2 regions of the uncultured Ilumatobacter sp. genome follow, and region 1 is predicted to be linked to the other one. Evidence: predicted binding sites of a transcription regulator. Region 1 holds the regulator's gene; the other holds the start of a gene.
The links. The regulator LexA, encoded in region 1, represses DNA repair genes until DNA is damaged. The targets are predictions, from matches to a motif close to CGAACNNNNGTTCG.
Positions count from the first base shown of each region.

Region 2: a site for LexA is predicted at 3,836-3,849, ahead of ACH2DW_RS07565 (NYN domain-containing protein). Genes of this name have one in related genera too.

Region 1 covers NZ_CAXCAM010000002.1:71,335-81,274, forward strand. The annotation lists gene dapF (diaminopimelate epimerase) at 1-307, shown strand, start outside; gene hflX (GTPase HflX) at 304-1,650, shown strand; gene ACH2DW_RS01250 (aminotransferase class I/II-fold pyridoxal phosphate-dependent enzyme) at 1,647-2,777, shown strand; gene ACH2DW_RS01255 (hypothetical protein) at 2,818-3,690, shown strand; gene lexA (transcriptional repressor LexA) at 3,684-4,313, opposite strand; gene ACH2DW_RS01265 (LysM peptidoglycan-binding domain-containing protein) at 4,503-4,964, shown strand; gene nrdR (transcriptional regulator NrdR) at 5,086-5,550, shown strand; gene ACH2DW_RS01275 (dihydrofolate reductase family protein) at 5,560-6,240, opposite strand; gene ACH2DW_RS01280 (molybdopterin oxidoreductase family protein) at 6,302-8,620, shown strand; gene ACH2DW_RS01285 (hypothetical protein) at 8,992-9,261, shown strand; gene ACH2DW_RS01290 (histidine phosphatase family protein) at 9,286-9,888, opposite strand.
Region 2 covers NZ_CAXCAM010000017.1:41,026-50,965, forward strand. The annotation lists gene queG (tRNA epoxyqueuosine(34) reductase QueG) at 1-525, opposite strand, end outside; gene ACH2DW_RS07555 (hypothetical protein) at 546-815, opposite strand; gene ACH2DW_RS07560 (DUF389 domain-containing protein) at 867-2,507, shown strand; gene ACH2DW_RS07565 (NYN domain-containing protein) at 2,524-3,738, opposite strand; gene ACH2DW_RS07570 (DEDD exonuclease domain-containing protein) at 3,866-5,548, shown strand; gene ACH2DW_RS07575 (DinB family protein) at 5,559-6,089, shown strand; gene ACH2DW_RS07580 (homoserine kinase) at 6,111-6,965, opposite strand; gene trpD (anthranilate phosphoribosyltransferase) at 6,962-8,017, opposite strand; gene ACH2DW_RS07590 (WhiB family transcriptional regulator) at 8,080-8,340, opposite strand; gene ACH2DW_RS07595 (heterodisulfide reductase-related iron-sulfur binding cluster) at 8,637-9,940, opposite strand, start outside.

The sequences.
Region 1 (9,940 bases):
CGCCGACCTTGGCAGCAAGGTGCCGCAGGTCAACCTTGAGATTGTTGAGCCGGGCCCGGAGCTGAACGGCGTCACGATGCGCGTCCACGAACGTGGCGCCGGTATCACTCAGGCCTGCGGGACCGGGGCGTGTGCCGCGGCCTACGCGTCGAAGCAGTGGGGGCTCGTCAAGGCCGACGCCGCCGAAGTTCTTGTCCACATGGACGGTGGCACCGCCAGCGTGTCCTTTGATCTCGAGTACCCGAGCCGGGCGACCCTGACCGGGCCCGCCACGCACGTTGCCACCATCGAGGCGCCGCTCACGTGACGACGCCCTATAACGAGGCGCTCGCCGCCACATTGATCGACCGAACGATCCGGGAGAAGATCGTGCTCGTCGGCGTCACGCTGCCCGGCGATGACGAAGAGTCGACCGAGGCCAGCCTCGACGAACTTGCCCTGCTCGTTGATACCGCCGGTGCCGACGAAGTCGCCCGGATGGTTCAAAAGCGTGCTGCTCCTGACCACACATGGTTCATCGGCAAGGGCAAGGCGGAAGAGCTGAAGCAACTCTGTCTGGCGGTCGATGCCGACACGGTTGTGTTCGACAACAACCTGGCCCCCGCCCAGCAGTACAACCTCGAAAAGATGCTCGGCCGTACCGCCATTGACCGGACAGCGGTGATCCTCGACATCTTCGGGCAGAACGCACACACGCTCGAAGGTAAGGCCCAGGTTGAGCTGGCGCTGTTGCGATACCGACTGCCGCGGTTGCGGCGGGGCATCACTGACAAACAGGCACAACAGCGGGGCGGTGTCGGCGCACGATTCGGCGGTGGCGAGACCAAGACCGAGGTCGAGCGTCGACGGATCAAGCGCCGGATTCACAAGCTTGAGAAGGATCTCGCGGGGCTGGCTGAGACTCGCTCTCTGCAGCGCAAGGGGCGCAACAAGAGCGGCCTCGCGAACGTGGCAATCGTCGGGTACACCAACGCCGGCAAGTCCACCCTGCTCAATCAGCTCACACAGTCGGGTGTGCTCGTCGAGGACCGGTTATTTGCAACGCTTGACCCGACGACGCGCCGGCTCTCTCTGCCCGGTGGCGAGCCCGTGTTGCTGAGCGACACCGTCGGCTTCATCAGCAGGCTGCCGCATGGATTGGTCGAGTCGTTCAAGGGCACGCTTGAAGTTGCGGCGATGGCCGACTATCTCGTCCACGTTGTGGACGCAAGTGCGCCGGATCCAGCGGCCCAGATCGACGCAGTTCGTGAGGTGCTCGGAGATATCAAGGCGGCCGAGGTTCCCGAACTGCTCGTCTTCAACAAGTCCGATCTGGCACCAGGCACAGCTCAGGCATTGATGGACGCCAATCCCGGTTCGGTCGCTATCAGCGCCGTCAATGGCGAGGGTGTCGAGACGTTCCTCCGCACGCTCAGCGACAGGCTGCGGGCACTCGCCGTGGTCTACGAACTCATCGTCCCGTATGACCGAGGCGACATCTTGGCGTCAGTGCATCGCGAAGGTGAAGTGGTGTCGATTGGTGATGGCGCTGGGGACACCGGCGAGGCGTGGTTGATTCGGGCCAGGCTCTCCGATGCCTCGGCCGGCCGCCTGTCGGAATTCGTCTCCGGCACGCAGTCTCCGGCCAGTTCGGCTGAAGGGAAAGCATGAGCGTCACCGAGGCGCTCGTCGGGCCGTTTGATCCGCCGCCGTATCCGTACGACCGGCTCAATCGGCTCAAGCCGGTGTGCGCGGCATTCGACGGTGGGCTCGTTGACCTCTCGATCGGCACCCCGTTCGACGCGCCGCCCGCAGCGGTCGTCGAAGCCCTGGGAACGAGTGATGCCGAGCGGTCATATCCGCCGAGTGCCGGCACGCTCGAGTACCGAACAGCTTGTCACAACTGGATGGCCCGACGCCTTGGTGTCGAGGTTCCCGTCGACCAAATTGCTGCCGCGGTCGGGACGAAGGAATTTGTCGCCTCGTTGCCACGCTTCATGCGGCTGATGAACCCGGATCGTGACACGGTGCTCTATCCGGCCGTGGCGTATCCGTCGTATGCGATGGGGGCCACCCTGGGCGGCTGCAGGTCGGTTGGCGTGCCATTCGGCCCGGACGGGACTCTTGATCTTGGTGCGGTCGACGCTGCCGACATCGACCGGGCATTGCTCTTGTGGGTGAACAGCCCGGGCAACCCAACTGGTCAACTTGACGATCTCGAAGCAGCTGCGGCATGGGGTCGAAAGCACGCTGTTCCGGTGTTCTCCGATGAGTGTTACGTCGAGTTCACCTGGGAGGGAGCGCCGCGGACGATCCTCGAGCACGGTCTCGATGGTGTGGTCGCGGTGCACTCGCTGTCGAAGCGATCCAACCTTGCGGGCGCCCGTGCCGGCTTCTATGCCGGTGACGCAACGATCGTCGACTTCCTGCGCAGCGTGCGTCAGCACAGCGGCATGTTGATTCCGGGACCCGTGCAGGCTGCAGCGACGGTCGCCTTCGGCGACGATGTTCATGTTGAGGAACAACGCGAGCGCTATCGGCGTCGCCTCGAACTGATGGCTGACGTGCTGTCCGAGTGGGCAGGAATCGACGTTCCTCGTCCCGCTGGCGCTTTCTACCTGTGGATTCCTGTTGCTGATGGATGGGACTTCGCCGAACGGCTGGCAACTGACGGTGGCGCTCTGGTGAGCCCCGGCGAGTTCTATGGTGCCGACGGGGCCAACTTCGTTCGGGTGGCCGTGGTACAACCTGATGAACGGATCGATCTCGTCGCTCGCCGACTCGCATCGACTGCCTGACAGACACGCCGACCCCACCGACCCTGCGCATCGGAGCAACATGACCACCTCGAGCAAACAGAGTGCAATGTTCGGTACCGGTCTCGCAGTATTGATCATCGGGCTACTGGCAGCAGTCGGGCTCTGGTACGCGGCTGATCAACGGCAGTCCGATGGTGTGAGCAACCTGGCTCGGGCGCCGAGTGGATGCGACACGACGCTCGATTTTGAAGCCGTCGGAGAATTCACGATGTACATCGAGACCGCTGGTCGTTTCGACGTGCCGATCGCCGGCGACTGTGCCGTTGAGGGCGCGTACGGCGTGCTCGGAGACTCCTTGCCTGCGGTATCGCTCGAGATGACCTCTCCGGCAGGCGATGACGTCGTCCTGACCAATGCATCGGGGACCACGTACGACGTTGACGGTTTTACCGGCGAATCGATTCGAACGTTCAGCGTTGAAACGCCCGGTGATCACATCCTTCGGGTTGACGTGTCTGGCGATACAGATGTTCGGCTCGTCGTGGCCGTCGGGAAAGACCCTTCAGATGGCGTTGGCATGATGCAACTTGGCGCAGTGCTCGCAGCACTCGCTGGCTTGGTCATTGGTGGCGCAGTGATGATCGCCTCACGCCGTTCGCCCAAACCGGCCCCTGGTGGTGCCGTCGCTGCACCGTGGCCAACCGCTCCGCAAGGCTGGCCCACCGCTCCACCCGGGATGCCCGCAGCACCACCTGGCCCCGAACGTTGGGAACCTGCAGTGGGTCCACCCAGTCATACGCCCGGAGTGCCGCCCGCTGCACCCAGTACGCAGGCGCCATCTGGCTGGCCTCCGCAACCCGCCGCGCCGCCCGCGCTGCCTGTGCCGCCGAATGATCGTTCGGACGATGCCCAACGATCACCGTGGGCGCCACCGAACGACGCTGCTCAGTAGCGCCGCATCACGGTGACGACCTTGCCATACAACTCGACCTGGTCGGCGCCGAACACCATGGGTTCCATGGTGGGGTTGTGGGGGGTCAGTGTGACCTCGGCGCCCGACCGCGAGTAGCTCTTGACGGTGGCCTCGCCGCCAGGAATACCAGCGACGACAATGTCGCCGTTGTGTGGATGGTCGATCTGGGTGGCGACCACGTAGTCGCCGTCGAGGATGCCCGCGTCGATCATTGACTCGCCGCGAACCCGCAGCATGAAGAGCTCGCCTTCGCCGGCAAAGTCAGCTGGAACGGGGAGCAACTCTTCGACATTCTCCTCGGCAAGCACATCGGTGCCTGCTGCGACATCGCCCACCAGGGGCACATGGCGCACGGGCCGCTTCTCCATCATTGCTCCGCTGTTGGAGTCGTATCGGACCTCGATGGCCCGCGGCTTGCTGGGGTCGCGCCGTAGATAGCCGTGACGTTGCAGCGTGTTGAGGTGACTGTGCACTGTTGATGGCGACGTGAGGCCCACCGCATCGCCGATTTCGCGCACCGATGGAGGGAATCCGCGGTCGCTGATCTGCTGCTGAATGAAGTCAAGGATGTCGCGCTGGCGCGCACTGATCTTGGGGGCCATACCGAACAGCGTACGGTGATGCGGGGGCCGAGTCAAACATTTGTACTGGGAACGATTGTTCGAGAAAGTCTCACGTACGGGTTGACATCGAACACCTGTCCTGGTTCACTGCATGAGGTAAGAATCGAACAAGCGTTCATTCGTTCCTTCGAAACCGAACACATCGCACGTCATCCGTTGGGGAGAGACATGAGTACTGCACTACTGATTACACCGCATCGCCAAACGAACCCTCACGGCGCCGCTGCCCGAGTGCGTGATCAGGTGGCAGACCGAGGCCTGCCCTGTGTGGTGTCCGCTACCTCGCTCAGTGCTCATGCCGAGGTTCGTGCGATGGTGCGCCCGGCCCTGCCGAACTATGCGCTGCGTCGCGTGGTTGTCGGTGGCCTTGCAACGATGATGCTCATCGTCGGCATGCTCGGCCTCGTTGGGATGTCGGCCGGGCTGGCTGGTTCACCTGCGTCGGCAGCGTCAGCTGCTGCGGCTGAGGCCGTCGCCCCGTCGGTCCACGTTGCCCAGCCAGGCGACACGCTGTGGTCGATTGCCAACACCTACCGCGGCGATGTAGACCGCGACCGTTTCATCGATGTGCTCATCCGGATGAACGGCGGCGTGGAGATTCAGGCCGGTCAGGCCGTCTGGCTTCCCTGATCCTGTGTCGAGTCCGTCCACCGCCGAGTGAGACCGGTAGCGACGAGACGGACAAGCGTCACGTTGCTCGCGAGGCCGCTTGCCCCAGCATGAGAGGAGTCGCGGAACTACAATCGGACAGATGAAATGCCCGGTCTGCCGTGACGACGAAACGAAGGTCGTCGATTCGCGTATCGCCGAGGAAAACACTGCCATTCGCCGCCGCCGGCAATGCCTGAGCTGTGCGCATCGATTCACGACGTTCGAGCGGGTCGACCATGCCCCGCTCACGGTCCTCAAATCGGACGGTCGCATCCAGCCATTCGATCGGCAGAAGCTCGTCAGCGGCCTCTCCGCAGCCACAAAGGGTCGTGACGTTGCTCCAGTCGTGTTGGAGCAGATTGCGGGCTCGGTTGAAGATGCGCTCCGCCTGCAAGGCTCCGAGGTCACGAGCGCAAACATCGGAATTGTCGTGCTGGAGGAACTCCGCACTGTCGACGAGGTGGCGTACCTGCGGTTCGCGAGCGTCTATAAGGACTTCGACGCTGCAGCAGACTTCCACCGAGAGCTCGAACTCATGCAAAAGGCCGACCCAGCATCCGTGTGAGGAGGCGCTTCAGTGGGATCGCTTCCATCGACTGAACACGAATGACTGGTCGTCGATCACCATCTGCGCCAGTTCGAAACGCAGCGCCAGGTCGGTTGCACCCGTAGCGAGGCGCGGTCCTGCGCCACCGACACACAGCGGTGACGTCGTCAGATTGATCTCATCGAACAGGTCGGCATCCAGCGCCGCGCCGTTGAGGAGCGCACCGCCTTCAACCTGCACGAACCGTGGCGTTGGGTGGACCTCGTGGAGGCGGCTGACGGCCGCTTGCAGGTCGACGCGGGCCGTTCCGGCGCGAATGCTGTCGACATTGTCGGCGACTTTGGCGTTATCGGTGGTGATCAGGAAGCCAGCCCCCGAGGTGAACAGAGGCAGCGAGGTGTCGACGCGGCCGCTCGCGGTCACGACGCCGACGCGCTGGCCTGCAATGTCGGGTGGGCCGTACCCCTCGCCTCGAACGGTGCCGGCGCCGACAATGATGACGTCTGCGAGCCGACGAAGACCCAGTAAGAGAGCCAAGTCGTTCGCACTCGACAACTCAGTGCTTCGGCCGTCGACCACGGTTGATCCATCGATTGAGCTGACCATGCACAACCCCACCCAGGGTCGACCCGACGGTGCTCCGAGTGGAGCGTCGTAGGCCTGCTCGATGGTCGTCTCAGCAGAGTCGGGGAAGACGCGACGGATCATGGCGTGATCCTCGCAGACTGGCAGACTCGACGGTTGATCGACGTGTCTGCGAGCATCGGTGATGGCCGTCACCGAAAACGATCCCGCAATCGAAACTGCGACCCCCATCGGGGTCGAGGTCGGGACACGAACCGCGTACCGGACATGCCCACTATGTGAGGCAACGTGCGGATTGGAGATCACCCTCAAGCCCGACGGGGCGGGTGGCGAGACGGTTCAACGGATCCGCGGCGACATGAATGACGTGTTCTCGAAGGGCTTCATCTGCCCCAAGGGGTCGACACTCAAGCATCTCCACGAGGACCCAGACCGCCTGCGGGTTCCCATGGCCAAGCGCGACGGGGTGCACGTTGAGGTCACCTGGGACGAGGCGTGGTCCGAGATCGAGGTCGGACTCGGAGGTGTCATCGACCGTCACGGCCGGTCGTCCCTGGCGGTCTATGGCGGCAATGCAGGAGCACATTCGTTGTCGTCGATGATGTATCTGCGGACTCTGCTGACGGGCCTGGGGACCCGCAACCGCTACAGCGCATCAACGGTCGATCAGATGCCGCGCCACGTCGCGGCAGGCCACGTCTTCGGGTCGCCGGTGGCAGTGCCGGTTCCCGACCTGGACCGCACCGATCATCTCTTGATTCTTGGTGCCAACCCGTACGCATCGAACGGCAGCATGTGTACTGCTCCTGACTTCCCGGGGAGAATCGAGCGCATCCGCGAGCGCGGCGGAAAGGTGGTAGTCGTCGATCCCAGGCGCTCACGTACGGCGGAGGAAGCCGATGAGTGGGTTGCCATTCGGCCGGGCTCTGATGCACTGCTGCTCGCAGCGATGTGCAATGTCCTCGTGGCAGAGAGCCTCGTCGACGTCGGTCCGCACGTCGCGGAATACCTCAACGGGCTTGACGAATTCGCTGCGGCGATTGCGCCATTCACCCCTGAATCGGTTGTTGCGGCAACGGGCGTCAGCGCGGAGGCAATCCGCACGTTGGCTCGCGAACTCGCTGCGGCCACGACCGCATCGGTGTACGGCCGAATCGGTACGACCACCACCGAGTTTGGGTCGACGGCAACCTGGCTCATCGATGCGCTGAACATCCTCACCGGCAACCTCGACCGTCCAGGCGGAGCAATGTTCGCCATGCCAGTGGCGGGCGGAGCCACGACGCGCGGCAAGCGCGGCTCGGGTCGCGGGTTCGCGATTGGACGCGGTGCGACACGCGTCAGTGGCCACCCGGAAGTCATGGGGGAGTACCCAGTCGGAGCGCTTGCCGAGGAAATCACCACACCTGGCGAAGGCCAGTTGCGCGCCATGATCACCGTCGGCGGGAATCCACTCCGCTCGAATCCGAACAGCGAATTGCTCGCTGAGGCATTCGACGACCTCGAGTTCATGGTGTCAGTCGACTTGTATCTCAACGAGACCACACGCCACGCCGACGTCATCCTGCCGTCGCCTTCGCAGCTCCAGCGCAGCCACTACGACCTGCTGCTCCTGCAGTTCGGTGTCCGCAACGTCGCCAACTATTCCGAGCCGGTGCTGCCGCTCGACGGGCAGCCAGACGAATGGGAAGTCATCTCGAAGCTGACACTCGTCGCTCAGGGCATGGGCGTCGATGCCGACCCTGCCAGCGCCGATGACCGGGCGATCGATGCGATGGTGCGCGGTGCGGTGCGAAGCGAGCACAGCGGGTTGCATGGTCGGGATCCCGACGAGATTCTGGCCGAACTCAACGCCTCAGGGCGGGTGGGCCCAGAGCGGATGCTCGACTTCATGCTCCGCAGTGGCCCGTTCGGCGATGGGTTCGGTTCCGAGCCGGAGGGCACGTCGCTCGACGACCTGCTGGACCGTCCACACGGCCGCGATTTCGGGGCGCTCGAGCCCCGCTTGCCCGAGATTCTTCGAACGCCGAGCGGCAAGGTCGAGCTTGCACCAGCAGTGTTCATCGACGACCTCGACCGTCTTGCTGCAGCAGTTCCGGGGCTTGTGGATCGAGGCCTTGTGCTCATCGGTCGGCGGCACCTGCGGAGCAACAATTCGTGGATGCACAACATCAATGTGCTGATGAAGGGCAAGCCGCGCTGCACGCTGCACGTGCACCCCGATGACGCAGCGTTGCTCGGCTTGAGCGACGGAGGCGCCGCCTCGATCACCTCACGCGTCGGTTCCATCACAGCGCCGGTGGAGGTCACCGACAGCATCACGCCCGGTGTGGTGAGCTTGCCGCACGGCTGGGGACACGATGCGCCCGGAGCACAGATGCGCGTCGCGGCCGAACATGCCGGAGTGAACTCGAACGTGCTCACCGACCACGAAGCGATGGATCCGCTGTCGGGAACAGCAGTGTTGAACGGGATTCCGGTGGACGTGGTTGTCGCCAGCTGATCTGGTTCGCGGGTCGAGTGCGGCAGGGGCGTGACCACAGGCTGTGGACAAACCCTGCTTGTTCACATTGCGTCCACATGCTCGTCAACAGCTATCCACTGACATCACCGCGTAATTCACAGGGTTGTCCCTCTTCCATCCCACAGGCAGAGGTTCCTAGAGTGAGACCTAGTGCCGCCAGTGGCGCAACACATGGAGAGTCGGCGGAAGCGAGGCGACGTGAGTCGCACCGCACTGCTTGGGGGATCATGCCCTGTACCTGTGTTGTTGTCCCGCTGGCGGCACCATTGCGTTTCCGGGCCCGATCAACAGCTTGAAAACACCGGCGATCGACGGGACGTGGCACTCGGTCAGCGTTCTACGATGAATGGATGGCCGAACCGCTGAGCGACGCCGAACTGACCGAACTCGCAATGGCCGCCTCGCCGGCCGATCCGTTTGCTGCTGATGCTGTTGCGTTCGGACAGGAATCGGCGGGCGCCGAGTTGCTCCCTGAGTGGTACATGCCCGTGCCTCAGATGTCGGCTGCTGATCGGACGCCGCGGCGGGTATTCACCGTCGGCCTGATCGTCATGTCGATGCTGTTGCTCAACGGAGCCGGCTTGTGCGTCACGTACGGCCTCCCTGAGATTGCCTGGTGAGCGTCGGAGGCCACGACGGCACCGTCACCAACCGCAGGGGTCGTTCCAGCGCCTGATCACCCGGTTCTCTCGCTCCCATCCAAGCAGCGACAACGTGCTCGTGTTGAGCACGAACCGTCGACCTTCTCGAGCGTCGAGGTCGAGCCAGCGAGCGGCGAAGACCCGCAGGAAGTGGCCGTGTGCCACGACGGCGACCGGACCGTTGAGTTGCGACAGCCTGGCGATCGCACGATCGGCGCGCACCCCGACTTCGTCAACTGACTCGCCCCCGACGATCTCGTGGGTCCACACCGACCAGTTCGGGATCGTCTGACGCGTCTCGGTGGTCGTGATCCCCTCGTACTCTCCGTAGTCCCATTCCAGCAAGTCGTCGTCACGATCGGGATGGAGCCCGACGATTCCAGCCGTCTCCCACGCGCGTTGCAGCGGACTCGAGAACGCATGTGAGAAGTCGAAGTCTGCAACGGCCGTCGAAATCGAACGTGCCTCGTTCCGTCCGGTCTCGGTGAGTGGCAGGTCGGTTCGCCCGGTGTGCCGGCCCGAGCGGCTCCATGCTGTTTCGCCGTGGCGGATCAGAACCAGCTCAGGCCGGTTCTCGGTGATCGGTCGGCCGTGGACGAAGGTCATGCGGCAGTCTTCCATTGCGTGCCGCCGAGCCCCGCAAACCTGACCCCTTCAA
Region 2 (9,940 bases), on a different contig from region 1:
GATGATTGATCCGAGGACAAAGAAGCTGCCGGCACCAGGGATCAGCAAATTGGCGTTCTTGCCGTACCAGCCGAGGCCAGCTCGATGCGCCACAGCGCGATCCACGATGGAGTTGTCGTCGGCGAAAGCGACCGCACGGTGCCCCGAACGGCGGATCAACTTGCTCGCGGACCGCAGGCCTGCGCGCAGCGGTGCGTAATGATCAACCCAGGCGTATTTGCCGACTCGGGCGTGCGGACCAGCATCCGGACCAGGGATTGGCGGTTCGGTGGCCGTGAGGTACGGGCGAGCAGCGACGATGATGGACCATGCGCCGTCGACGGCATGCGCTGGATCGGTTGATCGATCTGGGTTGCGGTAGGTGAATCCCATGTCGGCGTGCAGCCCGGCTGCCTTGCGCTCGTGCAGCGTCGTGCGAGTTTCGGTGAGAATGTCTGCCGAGCAGACACCAACGTGGGTGATGCCCCAGTCTTCGACGTGCGCGGTGATTTCCTCGATCGATGGAACCGGTTGGGGACGACGCACATCGGCAGCGTACGGAACGATCAGGCGTGGACGGGAACGCCGTACCCCGTGAACTCGTCGACGGGAACGAGTTGGATCGGATCGTCGACCAAGCCAGACCGGATGAACAGCGCGATCGCGACCTCCTGCGGATCGGGAAGACGAGGCACTTCGGAAAGCACGACGGGCACGTAGTCGATTGGGCCGTCGTCGTTGGCGAGCAGATGCGTGACGAAGCAGTCATTGCACGCCGTGGTGCCTGCGCCGATGCAGGTTTTACAGTCGATGGAGAAGTCCTCGTGCTCATTCATGTCGCCATCATGCATGAGCACTGTCACAGAGATGCGAAGCTGGTGAGCGACATGAGCACCGATCCCCCTCGCGAGCACCACCTCGATGCCAATCCCGGATCGGGCGAGCTTGCCGACGTCGCAACTGCTCCCGCCACCGAACTCCGCAGGCTCAACCGCCGCTTGCTCACCGACCCCGTCGTCGTCCGCGCCGCTGGCAGCATCGTCATCGGATGCGCGGTGTTGGCGTGGCCAGACCGCACCGACCGCATCCTCGTCCGGCTGCTGGGCATTGCCTTCGTCTGGATTGCAGCATCCACGCTGTGGACCGCAGCCCGTCACCGCGTACTGACCGCCACCAGGGTCTTCACCGCCATTGGGAGCGCCGCCCTCGGAGGGTTCCTGATCGGCTGGCCCGAGCAATCCGAGATCACCATCGGCCGGCTCCTGGGAGCAAGCCTCGTCCTGGTTTCGATCAGGGCCTTCCGAGCCCGTCGCCGCGATCCCGACAAAGAGCTCAGCGCGGTCCGCCCGACGGCGTCGGCGATTGCGGGCATCGTGTTGCTCGCATTTCCGTCCGAGACACTGTCGGCCGCCACCGTGGCTGTAGCGGTCGCGTGGATCATCGTCTCGACGATTGCCATCTTCGCGATCGTGGACCATCGCGACATCGACGTCCACCCCGATGCTTCCGTCGGCGATGTCGCGCTCGCATGGTTGGCCGATCGACACAAGTCGGTCGACGCCCGCGAAGAGCTCTACGACAAGATTCTCTTCGACGGTCCGGATCAGCCGCGACGTATCACTCGCTTTTTCACCTTGATGACCTTCGCTTCGATCATCGCCGCCATGGGGGTCGTGACCGACTCGACGGCCATCGTCATCGGTGCCATGTTGATCGCTCCGCTGATGACCCCGCTCATGGCGATTGCGATCTCGCTCGTGATGGGATGGCCGAACCGGCTCGCCATGGCGGTCCTGATCGCAACGGCCGGCATTCTGCTGGCCATCGGCATCGGCATTCTCCTCGGGCTGATCGTTCCCGTCGCCATCTCACCCTCAACGAACACTCAGATCGTCGCTCGATCAACGCCAACGCCAGTTGACCTCATTACGGCGCTCACCGCAGGCGCTGCCGGGGCATACGGCCTGTCACGGCCAGACGTCTCGGATTCGTTGCCCGGCGTCGCCATCGCGATTTCGCTCGTCCCTCCGCTCTCGGTCGTCGGTATCGCCTACTCCCAAGCTGAGTGGGCAGCCGGCAACGGCGCACTCCTGTTGTTCATGACCAACATGGTGGCCATCCTGACGATGGGTGGAATCACCTTTGTGCTGACCGGAGTCACGCCGCTGTCCGTGGTGTACGAAGGCCAACGTCGAGTGCGAACCGCCCTGACCTCGGTCGGCCTCCTGGCACTCATCGTCATCGGCGGCTTGCTCTTAAACGGCGCGCAGGTCACCTCAGATTCCCTCGATCAATCGCGAACGGCCAAGGCGGTCACGACGTGGCTGAAGGATGCGCCGCTGCACCGATTGGTCGAGAGCAGTGTCGACGACGATGTGGTCAACGTCATCGTGATCGGCCCCATCGACGGGCTCGCCGACGTCGACGATTTGGCCGATGACCTCAGCGCGTCCTTCGGCCGCGACATCACAGCAGACGTCCGCATCGTCGTTGAGGAGCGGATCACGTCGTCGGGTGGCTCGCCGTGATGACCGGACAGCTGACTCAGAGGATCGCCAGGAGGGCATTGCTGGGGACGACGTTGGCGCCGTCCACACGCACGTCACGCACGATTTCGGCATCGTTGGTCACCACGACGACTGCGTGGTTGGCCGGGATGCGTTTGACCTCGTCACGAATGACGTCGTCAGCGATGGTGCCCTCTGGCGAATACACAACTCGGGCCAGCCGCCGACGAGAAGCATGCGCTCCAACAACCGATGCGCCATCGAAGACCACCGTGACGTCGGTGCCGAACCGCCGGGCCAGGTTCTCGACCGCATCAAGCAACACGTCGCGCTGCTCCGCGAGCGGACGATTCGGCCAGCCGAGCTTCGCGACGTTGTAACCGTCGATGATGAGCTGAGCGTCTGACCGGGCGAGGAACTCTGCCGCTTCTCCTGAGCTTGCGATGACGCCGCCAGGCAAAACGAGCGGCGCACGCTGCGATCTACGTTCCTTCGGTGCGGCCTCTACATCGTCCTCCTGGTGCGGCACCAGAAGCGTTTCGAGCTGTGCAGCAAGTCGGCGGGCTGCCTCGGCCGCAGCGGCGATGTCGTCGCTGTGGTCGGGTACTTGCACCGGTTCGGGAGCCTGAGCGGGGGCTGGCTGGTCCCGAACTGATCGGCGCTCGTCCGCGGCGGTCTGTGCCTTGGCCACCGCTGCCGCCTCCCGGTCGCGCGCGTGGCGGATCTCCATCCGAACGTCTGCCAATTCTGCCTTCATCTCGGCAAGCAGTTCACCGGCCTTCGCGACTTCGGCCCGCAGCTCATCAACTTCGGCTGCCTGTAGCTCAATGAACTCGTTGCGCTGGATGAGTTCGGCACGGGTCCGGGCCGCGACCTGTTCGGCAGCATCGCGGCGCTTATCCGCGCGTCGCAGTTGAGCTTGGACATCGCCCGATTCCGCTACGGCGTCACTCTGAGCTGCAAGTTCACTTGCCGTATCAGCCCAGCCGTCACCATGCTCGAGCCACAGTCGACCGATTTCATCGACGAGTTCGGGAAGCGCTCCTGCCGCGAGCCGTGCCCGAAAGACCGGGTCGTCGTCAATGACCCGCCGAAGTCGACCCAAGGCGGCGCTCGGCAGTCGTGGCTTGTTGAAGAATGGCTTCAGCTCCTTCGGGTACGGCAGCGTTGGCTTGCGTTTCTGCCCCTCGGACGCCATGAGCACGGCGAATTCAAGCGCACTGCGAAGGTGCCTGTGCTCGATCTCGACCATCACGCGACGCTACCCGACGAACCTCAGGCGAATCTGTCCAGTTCGCCCCTGCTCGCCAAACACCACCGAACACATTTCTGTTCCATCGGATTGACAACGGACAAACGTTCGTGCTTGAGTTGGGCAGATGTCATCCGGAGGTCTTCGAGACATTCATCAACGGTCGTTCGACGAACTTGGTCGCCCGCTGAGCGACGTCACGTTTTGCGTGGTCGACTTAGAGACCACCGGCGGCAATCGCACCGACGACTTGATCACTGAGGTCGGTGCCGTCAAAGTCCGCGGCGGAGAAGTGCTCGGCACCTTCCAGACACTGGTGAACCCTGGTCGCGCCATCCCGCCGCAGATCACCATCCTCACCGGACTCAGCGACGCGCTCGTCGCTCGGGCGCCGCGGATCGAGACGGTGCTGCCCGCGCTGCTCGAATTCATGGGCGACACCGAATCAGGCCAGACCGTGATCGTCGGCCACAACGTCGGATTCGACGTGGCGTTCATCCGTGCCGCGCTCGAGCGCGCCCAACGACCGCGACTCGAAGGAACCATCATCGACACGGTGGCACTTGCTCGCCGGCTTGTGCGTGACGAGGTACCGAACTGCAAGCTTGGGACATTGGCCGACCGGCTGCGTTTGGAACATCGACCCAGCCACCGAGCTCTCGACGACGCATGGGCCACTGCGGATTTGCTGCACTTCCTCATCGAGCGAGCGTCAGGCATGGGCGTGCTCGGCCTCGATGACTTGATCGCACTGTCGAAGCTCGCCGGGCACCCGCAGGCCGCCAAATTGAAGATGACCGCCGACCTACCCCGCTCCCCCGGCGTGTATATGTTCTGCGGCCATCAGGGTCAGGTGCTGTACGTCGGCAAGGCGACCAATCTCCGGCAGCGTGTGCGGAGCTACTTCGGTGGTGACGACCGCCGCAAGATCGGACCGATGCTGCGTGAAACCCAGACGGTGCGACACCTTGCATTGCCCGACCCGATCACTGCAGAAGTCATCGAGCAGCGGCTGATCGCCCAAATGCTGCCCCGCTTCAACCGCAAAGGCACCCGCGCCGACAAATACTGCTACGTGAAACTCGACAGCGATGAGCCGTGGCCGCGCCTGTCAATTGTCAAGAATCCGGCCAAGAAGGGCATCCACCTCGGTCCGCTCCCGTCGCGCTCCATGGCGCGCCTCGTTGTCGACGCGCTCCACACCGCTGTACCGCTGCGGCGCTGCACCGAGCGGCTGGGACGGAACTTCGTCGCTCCCACCGATGCGCCTGTGTGCAGCGCAGCACAGCTCGGAGTCGCCCACTGTCCATGTTCTGGAACCGCCGACGCAGCCGAATACGCCCGCGACGTCGAGGTCGCGCGCCGAGCGATGACTGGCGACCCGGTCATCATCGTCGGCCGCCTTCACGACACGATGCGTTCGCTCGCCACCCAGCAGCGGTTCGAAGAGGCTGCGACCGTTCGCGATCGGCTCCAAGCGCTGCTGGGGGCAGTGAAGCGCCACCGGTTGGTCGAGACACTGCGTTCCGCTGATCGGGCGCAGATCACCATCGGAGGCACCACGTGGATCGTTGAACACGCCCGGTTGGTCGACGTCACCCAGGATGGATCGGCAACCAGAGCACTCCCCGTCGAACCACCCGACTCAGTTCCGCTTGGCACACCGCTCGGTCGCGAGATGATCGACGAGGCGTTGGTCCTCGCCAAGTTCTTCGAAAAGCACGCGGACTCGGCAACCGCCACGTGCTCGGGCGACTGGGACTTCCCCGTCGCCGCAAGCGACGCCGTTCGGCACCTTCGAGCATCGTAGGGTGCCGAACATGGATGAATCATTGGCGCCGCCATCGCGCTTTGCGCTCGACCGAACGCCGAGTGAGATCACTGCGCTCGTCGAGTTCCTCGACATCCACCGCATCGAGTTCCACGAGCGCGTGTGGGGCCTGAACGACGACCAGCTCCGCCAAACCGCCGCCGCATCGGATCTCACACTTGGCGCGCTCGTCAAACACATGGCGCTGGTCGAGCACAGCTGGTTCGAGCATCGTTTTCTCGGCATGGACGAACGTGAGCCGTGGGCCTCGGCTCCGTGGGACGACGACCCAGACTGGGAGCTGACCACAGCGGCGCATGACACCGGCGAAGAACTCTTTCGGCTCTACGTCGACGCGTGCAATCGATGCCGAGACGTCATTGCAAACGCGGAGTCACTCGATCAGCTCAGCGTCCGTACCGACAACAACGACAAGCCCTGGAACCTGCGTTGGATCATGCTCCACATGATCGAGGAGTATGCCCGACACTGTGGCCACGCCGACCTGATCCGCGAGTCGATCGACGGCGTGTCCGGCTGACACCGCTCGCCGCGTCGCTGATCAGCGTTCGAGCCGACAACCGACAGTGTCGATCGACAGCAGTTTGGCGTGTCCGCCGGCAGGTAATGCCGCAGCGACGGACTCAACGGCGCTTGGCGGACACATGAACCCAACGGTGGGACCGCTGCCGGACAACCAACCAGCCCAGGCTCCGGCCGCAATGCCTGCGACGAGTGCCTCCTCCGCTCCGTGAACTCCAGGGAGCCGAACAGACTGATGCAGCCGGTCTGCTGCCCCTGACGCCAGCAGCGACGGGTCATCATCGACAAACGCCATTACAAACTGGATCGCCCGTCCGATGTTGTGGACGGCGTCGGCACGATCAACCGTGGAGCTCAACGCCTCGCGGGACTTGTCGGTCGATGTCGTCACGTCGGGCACCCACGCGACGAAGTTGGCTGCGGCCATCGTCGGACCGACCGGCATGGACACGAACTCGCCCTGCACAAATCCAGTCACGCCGCCGTGAAGCGAGGCCGCAACGTTGTCGCCATGACCTTCAAGCTGGGCCGTGTAGGCCAGGATCTCGTCGCCGCGGTCGACAATCCCGTCGGCCCCGGCGGTCTGTACCGCCGCCAACGCGGCAGCACTCACGCGGGCTGCGCCGCTGAAGCCGAGCCCACGCCCCATCGGGATGTTGCAACGCATCCACATCGGACCCGTTCCACCAAGTGCCTCGAACGCAATGCGTCCGGGATGGTGAGCATCGATTTGCTGCGCATCGGCCGGCGCCTGGCCAAGGCCACAGTCGGCATACAGGTCGAGTGCCATGCCGAGTACGTCGAATCCGGCGCCGAGGTTGGCGGACGATGCTGGGGCACGAACAAACCAGCTGTTGTCGCGAGTTTCGGTCACGCGTCGCTCGCTGCGGATTGGGAGACCTCGGCCATCTTGGCCAGTGTCGTGGCGGCCCGATCATCATCGATCGCTGCGGCGGCCAGGTCGATACCTGCTCCGATGTCGTCGACTTTGCCCGCGACAACCAGGGCAGCACCGGCATTGAGCAGCACGATGTCGCGGTGCGGACCGAGGTCGCCCGCAAGGACTCGGCGGACGGCCTCAGCATTCTCCTCCGGAGCGCCGCCGCGCAGATCATCGGCGACTGCCGGAGCGAGGCCGAGCGCCTGCGGATCGACAGAGAACTCTTCGACAACGCCGCCCTGCAGCGCGAGCACCGTGGAGGGCCCGGTTGTGGTCAGTTCGTCCAGCCCGCCGCCGTGGACCACCCACGCCGCGGTGAGCCCCTGCGCAGCGAGCGCTTCGACCATCGGCCGAGCGAACGTCGGGTCGGCAACGCCAATGAGTTGGCGTTGCACGCGCCCCGGATTGGCCATCGGACCAAGCAGGTTGAAGACCGTCGGCACGCCCATCTCACGACGCGGTGCTCCGGCAAATCGAAATGCCGGATGAAACGCAGGGGCAAAACAGAATCCGATACCGGCCTCACGTACGCAGCGAGCAACGCCCTCGGGCGAAAGTTCCAGGGCCACACCGAGCAATTCGAAGACGTCCGCAGTTCCGGCCTTCGACGAGGCGGATCGGTTGCCGTGTTTACACACCGGAGCGCCAGCGGCCGCAGTGACTATGGCTGCCATTGTCGAGACGTTGATCGAATGCGACCCGTCGCCACCCGTCCCGACGACGTCAACGCATGCCTCACGCTCGACGTCGGTGAGCGGAACGATGGCCGCCTCAGACATTGCCACGGCGAGCAGTCCAGCGAGTTCGTCGGCCGACTCGCCCTTGGCCCGCAGCGCAACGAGGAAGCCGGCAATCTGCGCTGGAGTGGCATCGCCCGTCAAGATCTCGGACAGCGCCGCTCCGGTCTGGTCACGCGTGAGGTCGCGACCGGCGATGAGCTCGCCGATGAGCGCTGACCAGCCGCCGAATTCAACGAGAGTCGCCATCAGGCGATCGTAGGACCCGGAGCTGTTCGGTCGGAAATATTTTGGTCCGATGCAGGGCTGGGTTAGGCCGTCTTGCGACGCTGGCGAATGATACGGCGCCGATCGCGTTCGGTTGCTCCGCCCCACACGCCTGCCTTCTCACGAAGCGTCAGGGCATGTTCAAGGCAGGCGGACTGCACGACGCAGCTGCCACACACGGCCTTGGCCGACGCTGCGCTGACCTCGTCGTCCGGGTAGAACATTTCCGAGTTCAACCCTTTGCATGCGCCGTGGTCCCACCACTTCGGCTCGTCGTCTGTTGCTGTCTGTTGTTGCGCCGACATCTATAAAACCCCCAAGGTCGATGCTGGTGCCCACTCGTCCGGTGGGCATTCTCATTCCGTGTGACGAATCGTAGGTGACGGTTGGCTCGCAACGCCAGAAAAAGCTGTGCCGAATCCGGCACTTTCTCTTCAGCGCAAGTTCCGCAAGGGGTTCAGGCGGAGGTCAGATCGATCTGCTCAGGGGTCAGTTCGGACCGGATGTAGTGGCCATCACCCTGGTTCGGAAGTCAGCACGGGTGCGCTCGTATTCGCGGACATCCATGATGTCTTCGAGGGTCAGCCTTGACATGTGAGGCTCAGTGCTCTTCCGGGATGCCGTAGGCGCGCGCGATGACTTGCAACGGGTGTCTCGCCGCGCCGCCGGTCTGCTCCATGATTGCTGTGTTGGCGAGGTGACAGTCGCCTGCGACGGCATCGCCATCCGCTTCGGTGATCATGTCGCCAAGCTTCTTGGCGATGGGAATGGAGATGTCTTCGTTTTCGGCCCGAAAGCCCCACATGCCATCGATGCCGGAGCACTGCTGCACCATCTTGACTTTGGCACCGGTGAGCATCATCAGGTCTCGGCTCTTGAAGCCGATGTTCTGGGCCCGCAGGTGACATGGCGTGTGATATGTGATCTTCTCGATGGTCTCGCCGTCGAAGTCGGTATCGAGCACCGTGTCATCGGCCTTGTGCACCTTCATGAGGTACTCGGCGGCGTCGTAGGTGTGCTCAGCAACGAGTTCAGCATCGGGGCCGCCGACATAGTCGAGGTAGTCCTTCTTCAAGACGTAGCTGCACGTTGGCTGGGGGACCACGACATCAGTGCCTGCGCGGATCTCTTTGGCCAGCGTTGCGACGTTCTTCTCCGCAATCTTGGTGAACTGCTTGATGTCACCGGAGTGGAGCCATGGCGCACCGCAGCATCCAGCGCTGGAATTGTTGCATTCGATGCCGTTGCGTTCGTAGACCTTGACGAGGTCCTTGCCGATGTCGGTCTCTTGGTACTCGACGAGACACGTTGGGTAAACCGTGACACGGCCCTGGCGATTACCGAGGCGAACCTTCGGACGCTTGCTGAACCACGTCGAGAACCGCTGCTTGGCGTATGGCGGCAGGAGCCGAACGGCCGATACGCCCGTGACCATTGCCGTGACCTTGCGCACCATCGATCCTGGTTCAGCGTTGACGATCTTGTTCGCCACAGGAGTAGCTGTTGTGGCGGCCTTGCCGAGCAAGTCGGTCCGACCCATCACCTGCGTGGTGGCCTTCGAGCGCGTCGACTTGATGCCGTGCTCATGCTGCATCGCATCCGCGCGCAACATGAGTCGCGGGAAATCAAGCTTCCACTCGTGCAACTCAGGGATATACGGGCAGTTGACGTAGCAGAGTTTGCATTGGAAGCACTCGTCGACGACTTGGTCTTGTTGAGCCGGGGTCATTCGGCCCGCGTCCTGATCGTCGTGCCGATCGATCATCTCGAACAGCGTCGGGAACGACGTGCACAACTTGAAGCACAACCGGCAGCCATGGCACAGGTCATAGACGCGCGTCAGTTCCCCGCGAACGTCAGCTTCGTCGAGATAGAGCGGATGCTTGGGGTCGTACGTGATCGTCA